Shumkonia mesophila: one gene and its partner. The main gene of each other region encodes a partner of the protein of the gene in region 2 in a complex. Links are inferred from orthologs where the notes say so. Each region holds a gene or a part of one and is shown on either strand. Other genes may lie near its edges. The genes, in order: scpA and meaB.

Region 1 (3,251 bases), on a different replicon or contig from region 2:
CATACGCAGGGCCAAGAATTTTCGGGCCTTGGGTCACGTTGACCTATCAGATCACCCCATTGCTGGTGACGATCGAGGCGACGCCCCTGGGCGGTACGGCCATCCAATGCCAAGCCCGCTACTACGACGAAGGCGGCAACCTTCGTGAACCATTTTTCCCGGGGATCACTCAGTTCGTCACAGGCAACTACGCCCACAACATTCGAGTGCGGTTCAGGGGGGAACCCCTGGGGACGGCGGTCGATGTGGTCGCAGAACTGTTGCCGGTTTCGTCGAGACGGCAAAAATCTGCTGCCGCGGACGTCATAACCCGGCCGGTTTCCCAATGGACACCGGGCGACGTCCGCACGGTTATGCTGGAACGGATGGGGAGACCTTCGTCCGATCCGTTACATGACCGGCTTGCTGAAATGGAACGCCAATGGTTCCGTCAAACCGACAACTGACGCCACCGTTGCACTTGGGACGTAGGTGTCGGGGGTCGTGAATGGCGGCGATGCCAGATCACGACTACTGTCCCTTTTCAGCAGGACGCCGGACGAAACATAGGGCTCGAATAACGCGTCCGGCCATTCGTAACTCGATGGAACGATATCCGAAAACATGGCGAGCGGTTTCTCGCCGGCCAGCATGAGCCCCAATTCCCGGCCTTCGTGAGGGCCGATTTCCTTCGGCATATCGGGTCTTGGCGCCGTCGTCACGCCGCCGCCCGCTTGCGCAGGATCTCCAGAATCTCCGCCGCCGCCGTCGGGATGTGGGTGCCGGGGCCGAAGATGGCGGCGACGCCCGCCGCTTTCAGCGCCGCGTGGTCCTGGGGCGGCACGATGCCGCCGATGACCACCGCGATCTCGGCGGCATCGGCCTTCTTCAGTTCCGCGATCAGTTGCGGCACCAGAGTCCTGTGGCCGCCGGCCTGGGTCGAGACGCCGACGACGTGGACGTCATTCTCGGCTGCTGCGCGCGCCGCCTCGGCCGGCGTCTCGAACAGCGGGCCGACGTCGACGTCGAAGCCGATGTCGGCGAACGCCGTGGCGATCACCTTGGCGCCGCGGTCATGGCCGTCCTGGCCCAGCTTGACCACCAGCATGCGCGGCCGTCTTCCCTCCTCCTCGGCGAATTCCGCCACCCTCCTCCTGATCTCCCCGAACGCAGCGTCGTCCTCGAAAAGAGCGCCGTAGACCCCCGAGACCGAGCGCACGCGCGCCCGATAGCGGGTGAACACCTTTTCCAGCGCGTCGGAGATCTCCCCCACCGAGGCCCGCGCCCGGGCCGCCGTCACCGAGAGCGCCAGCAGGTTGCCCTCGCCCGAGGCGGCCGCCGCCGTCAGGGCGGCCAGCGCCGCTTGGCAGGCCGCCTCGTCGCGTCCCGCCCGCACTTTTTTCAGGCGGGCGATCTGGGATTCCCGGACGGCAGTGTTGTCGACCTCCAACAGCGCGATCGGCTCGTCCTTCTCGGGGCGGTACCTGTTGACCCCCACCACCACGTCTTGCCCCTTGTCGATGCGCGCCTGGCGCCGTGCCGCCGCCTCCTCGATGCGGCTTTTCGGCATGCCGGCCTCGACCGCTCTGGTCATGCCGCCCAGCGCCTCCACCTCGGCGATCAGCTTCCTCGCCTCGGTGGCCAGCGAGCGGGTCAGGCTCTCGACGTAATAGCTGCCGCCCAGGGGATCGATGACGTGGGGGATGCCGGTCTCCTCGGCGAGAATGATCTGGGTGTTCCTGGCAATCCGGGCCGAGAACGGGGTAGGCAGCGCCATCGCCTCGTCCAAGGCGTTGGTGTGCAGGCTCTGGGTGCCGCCCAGCACGGCGGCCATCGCCTCGATGGTGGTGCGCACGACGTTGTTGTAGGCGTCGTGCTCGGCTAGCGACACGCCCGAGGTCTGGCAATGGGTGCGCAGCATCGAGGAACGCGGGTCGGCGGGCGCAAACGGCGCCATCATCTCGGCCCACAGCAACCGCGCGGCGCGCAGCTTGGCGACCTCCATGAAAAAGTTCATGCCGATGGCGAAGAAGAAGCTGAGCCGGGGGGCGAAGGCGTCCACATGGAGCCCGCGCCCAAGGGCGGCCCGCACGTATTCCAGACCGTCGGCCAGCGTGAAAGCCAGCTCCTGCACCGCCGTGGCGCCGGCTTCCTGCATGTGGTAGCCGGAAATCGAGATGGAGTTGAAGCGGGGCATGTGGCGGGCGGTATAGGCGATGATGTCGGCGACGATGCGCATGCTGGGGGCGGGGGGATAGATGTAGGTGTTCCTGACCATGAACTCCTTGAGGATGTCGTTCTGGATGGTGCCGGTGAGCTTCTCCGCCGGCACCCCCTGTTCCTCGGCGGCGACGATGAAGCCGGCCAGTACCGGCAGCACGGCGCCGTTCATGGTCATCGACACGCTCATCCGATCCAGCGGGATGCCGTCGAACAGAATCTTCATGTCCTCGACGGAATCGATGGCCACGCCAGCCTTGCCGACGTCGCCCTCGACCCGGGGATGATCGGAATCGTAGCCGCGGTGGGTGGCCAGATCGAAGGCCACCGACAGGCCCTTCTGGCCGGCCGCCAGGTTGGCGCGGAAGAAGGCGTTGGTTTCCTCAGGGGTCGAGAAGCCGGCGTACTGGCGCACCGTCCACGGCCGGTTGGCGAACATGGTAGCATAGGGCCCTCGCACAAAAGGGGCGAGGCCGGGCAGGGTGTCGATATCGGCCATGCCTTCGAGATCGGCGGCGGTATAGAGCGGCTTGACCGCGATGCCCTCGGGGGTCATCCAGGCGAGGTCCTCGGGCGCCCGCCCGCCCAACTCGCGGGCCGCCAGCTCGCGCCACGCCGCCAACCTTTCCTTGCTGGAACCCGTCATTGCCGCGCTCCCTAGGGTTGCCTGGGGCCAGTATAGAAGACTGCGGCGGCCTCGCGAATAATCTTTCGCCGGCCCACGAAATCGGGGAATTTCCGAAGCATTTCGGAGGGCCGGGCGGGGTCGGCCCGGGGCACCCCTTGCCACCCTCTGCCAAGTATTGTAGTTCTGTGGGGTGCCGGATTTCCGGCACGGTCCGGCCCACGAAAAGACGTTGAAAAAAGATGACCATCGAGTGGACGAACGAGCAGATTAAAGACCTCATCCGCCTTTGGAACGAAGGGCTCCCGACCAGCGAAATCGGCCGTCTGCTGGGCACGACCAAGAACGCCGTGGTGGGCAAGGCCCACCGCATGGGCCTTTCCAAACGCCAATCGCCCATCCGCAAAAAGCCCGAGATCTCCCGCGT
Region 2 (3,209 bases):
GTTCGAGCGCTATGCCGACGGCTATGCCAGGCCGTGGCACATCGACGTGCTGCGGGATTTCGGCTTCGCCGTCGGCGCCATGCTTCTCTTCGTGTTGCCGGATGGCGCTGGCCTGCCTGCCTTTTTTGTCTGCAGCGGCGCCGGGCTCCTGAAATGGGCCGTCAACACCCATGAGCGGGCGGTCCGGTTCGCGGCGGAGTTTCGCCCGCTCCGGCAGGTCGAGGTCCACGACCGCGCGTGGTCGGGATACGAGCTCTGCGTGATGGCGCACGGCAACCGGCTGGCGCCGGTGTGGGGAGCGTATTTTCTGTTCTTCGGATGGCGAACGGCCGACGTCTTCCCGCACTCGTTCATGCAGTTCGCGCCGTTCCTGGGATGGCCGGCCTACGCCGTGCTCGCCGCCATCTGCTTTGCGGGGGCGGGCGCCCTGCTGGCCATTCGGGCCTACTACAGGATGACCCGGGGCCATAGCCTTTCGCCGGAAAACATCGTGAGGACCGAGGCCGGGGCGTCGTTCGCCAACCTCCCCTGATCTACTTGGCGTCGGCGGCCACCTGCATGCGGACGATGCGGTCGGGGTCGTCGACCTCGCCGTTGCGGCTGGATTCGCCGCGCTTGATCTGCCCAACGTACTGCATGCCCTCGACCACCTTGCCCCACACCGTGTACTGGCCGTCCAGGTGGCTGGCCTTGGCGAAGCAGATGAAGAACTGGGAATCGGCGCTGTCGGGGCTGGCCGAACGGGCCATCGAGACGGTGCCGCGCACGTGCGGTTCCTTCGAGAACTCGGCCTTCAGCTTGACGCCCGAGCCGCCGGTGCCGTCGCCATCAGGGTCTCCGGTCTGGGCCATGAAGCCGGCGATGACCCGATGGAAGACCAGGCCGTCGTAGAACTTCTTGCGGACCAGCTCCTTGATGCGGGCGACATGGTTGGGCGCCAGGTCGGGTCGCATCTCGATGACCACCCGGCCGGATTCGAGATCCAGGTAAAGCGTGTTCTCGGGATCGGCGGCGGCGGCGCCGGTGGACGCCAGAACGGTGGTTGCCAGCACGGCGGCCAGTAGGGGACGCAGCTTCGCCATCGTCATTCCTTTCCTCATTTCTTCGTCAGAACGAATGCGGCCGGACCCTACCACGACCCACCGCCCCGGGACCAGCCCGCATGGCTGCAAATGGGGTCGGAATCACGGGGCGAGAAGGCGCTTCAGGATATCGGCGGCGCCATCGGCCGGCTCCAGTTCGCCGGCCATCACCTGGCGTTCGAGCTCGGCCATCCAGCGGCGGCTGCGGGCGTCGCGGCGCAAATGGTCGCGCAGGCCGTCCTCGACCGCTTCCCACAGCCAGGCCCGGGCCTGGGCGGCCCGGCGCGCGGCGATTCCCTCGGGGCCGGCGTGGGCGTCGCGGAACGCCAGGATGGCCTGCCAGACCTCGGCGATGCCGGTGTCCTCGAGGGCCGAGGCCAGGAGGACGGGCGGCCGCCACAGGGCCGATCGCGGCCGCACCAGACCGAGCGCGCTGGCATAATCGTCGCGGATGCGCCGGGCGGCGCCGGCCAGCTCGCCGTCGGCCTTGTTGACCACGACGATGTCGGCCAGTTCGACGATGCCGCGCTTCAGGCCCTGCAATTCGTCGCCGCCGCCCGGCGCGATCAGCAGGATGAAAAGGTCGGAAAGATGGGCGACGGCGCCTTCCGACTGGCCGGTGCCGACGGTCTCCACGATGACGACGTCGAATCCCGTCGCCTCGCAGGCCAGGACGGCCTCGCGGGTCCGCCGGGCGACACCGCCCAGCGCGCCGCCGGAGGGCGACGGGCGGACGAAGGCGCGGCCGCCCTGCACCAGGCGCTCCATGCGGGTCTTGTCGCCCAGCAGCGAGCCGCCGGTGCGCGGGCTCGACGGATCAACCGCCAGCACGGCCAGGCGACGGCCGGCTTCGAGGATGTGCAACCCGAGGGCCTCGATGAAGGTGGACTTGCCGACGCCGGGGGCCCCGGAAATGCCGATGCGTACCGCGCCCCCGGCCTTGGGCGCGATGCGTCCGAGCAGGCGGCGGGCGGCGGCGCGGTGGTCGGCGCGGGTCGATTCCAGCAGGGTGACGGCGCGAGCCAGCGCCCGGGTGTCGCCGCCTAGAAGACCGTCCGCCAGATGGTCGGGATCGGGTGCCGCCATCGCAAAGGCCGTCAATGGGGCTTGCGGCGCGGCGTCCCGCCGGCCGGTGGCGCCGGGTCGGTGCCGAGCATCATCTTTTCTGCCAGCGCGCGCAGGCGCTGGCGGTCCTTGGCCGGCAGCTCCTCGATGGCGCGCGCCTTGTCGCGCCGAACCTGCATGGCCTGGCGGATGATGTCTTCGCGGGTGGGCTTCGGGGGCGCCGCCTCGGCGGCGTCGGCCTCGGCTTTATCCGGCGTCTTGGCCGGGACCGGGGCCTGGGCCGGCCCGGCGACGGCCGCGTTCATGTGGACGGCGGCCTGTTTCATGGCGGCTGCGGCCTCGCCCATCTCGGTGGCGGCATCCTTCAGTTCGGCGGCGGCGGCCTTTTTCGGCCCGGCGGCGGGCTTCTTCTTTGCCTTGGCCCGCTTGCCCTTGAACAGCCTGGAAAGCCATTTGGCCATGAACGTCCCCGCCTGACGATTGATCGGCCCGCCCATCCTAGCGGTTTCGCCTTGCCGGTGCCACCCGGACGGGCGGGCGGGCGCTTTCATGAAAATTTGTCTGGCTCTCGGCGCGATCCCTTTCATATGCTGCCGCCATGAATCACACCCATCCCATGCGAAACGCCAAAATCGTCGCCACCCTCGGGCCCGCCAGCGCGGCTCCCGAACGGATCGCCGAGTTGTTCAAGGCCGGCGCCAACGTGTTCAGGCTGAACTTCAGCCACGGCAGCCATGCCGACCACGCGCGCACCCACCAGGCCATCCGCCGCCTCGAGGAGGAGGCGGGACGGCCCATCGGCATTCTGATGGACCTGCAGGGGCCGAAGCTCCGGGTCGGACGCATCGCCGGGGGCAAGACCAGGCTGGTGACCGGGCGGCCCTTCCGGCTGGACCTGTCGCCCGAGCCCGGCGACGACGCCCGGGCGCCGCTTCTCCATCCCGAAGTGTTCGCGGCGCTGGCGCCCGAGATGGCCCTGCTGCTGGCCGACGGCACGCTGCGCCTGCGGGTGGTCCGCTGCGGCCCCGATTTCGCCGAGACCGAGGTGGAGGTCGGCGGCGA

Evidence for each region.
Region 1: the proteins of meaB (region 2) and scpA are in contact, whole or in part, in a crystal structure (PDB 8DPB), measured with the Methylorubrum extorquens proteins. The link is inferred for Shumkonia mesophila from one-to-one orthologs. Residues at the interface, in SOR26638.1 of Methylorubrum extorquens: Arg20, Ala21, Ala24, Arg25, Thr28, Ser32, Arg33, Arg34, His37, Thr98, Gly99, Gly100, Ser101, Ile102, Leu103, Lys106, Thr107, Ala110, Ala113, Ile114, Asp115, Arg116, Ala118, Phe119, Ile120, Arg121, Pro122, Pro124; in SOR27001.1 of Methylorubrum extorquens: Glu577, Glu578, Asn579, Asp580, Gly581, Arg582, Arg583, Arg585, His596, Ala604, Ser605, Ala608, Asp609, Gly611, Phe612, Asp613, Val614, Asp615, Ile616, Gly617, Pro618, Leu619, Glu625, Arg628, Gln629, Val631, Glu632, Asn633, Asp634, Glu661.

What each region holds. Positions count from the first base shown.
Region 1 is NZ_JAOTID010000008.1:56,126-59,376, reverse strand. Bases 272-3,211 are described here. They hold scpA (methylmalonyl-CoA mutase), read right to left. Parts: upstream 2,846-3,211; coding sequence 698-2,845; downstream 272-697. Other genes in these bases: ODR01_RS14305 (GcrA family cell cycle regulator), read left to right, coding at 3,067-3,211; ODR01_RS14315 (hypothetical protein), read left to right, coding at 272-446. Also shown: more of ODR01_RS14315, read left to right, coding at 1-271; more of ODR01_RS14305, read left to right, coding at 3,212-3,251. UniProt on the Escherichia coli protein: Catalyzes the interconversion of succinyl-CoA and methylmalonyl-CoA. Could be part of a pathway that converts succinate to propionate.
Region 2 is NZ_JAOTID010000005.1:255,547-258,755, forward strand. The notes cover bases 177-3,074. They hold meaB (methylmalonyl Co-A mutase-associated GTPase MeaB), read right to left. Parts: upstream 2,169-3,074; coding sequence 1,185-2,168; downstream 177-1,184. Other genes in these bases: ODR01_RS11035 (hypothetical protein), read left to right, coding at 177-532; ODR01_RS11040 (peptidylprolyl isomerase), read right to left, coding at 534-1,082; ODR01_RS11050 (hypothetical protein), read right to left, coding at 2,180-2,608; pyk (pyruvate kinase), read left to right, coding at 2,746-3,074. In the rest of the region: more of ODR01_RS11035, read left to right, coding at 1-176; more of pyk, read left to right, coding at 3,075-3,209. UniProt on the Escherichia coli protein: Binds and hydrolyzes GTP. Likely functions as a G-protein chaperone that assists AdoCbl cofactor delivery to the methylmalonyl-CoA mutase (MCM) ScpA and reactivation of the enzyme during catalysis.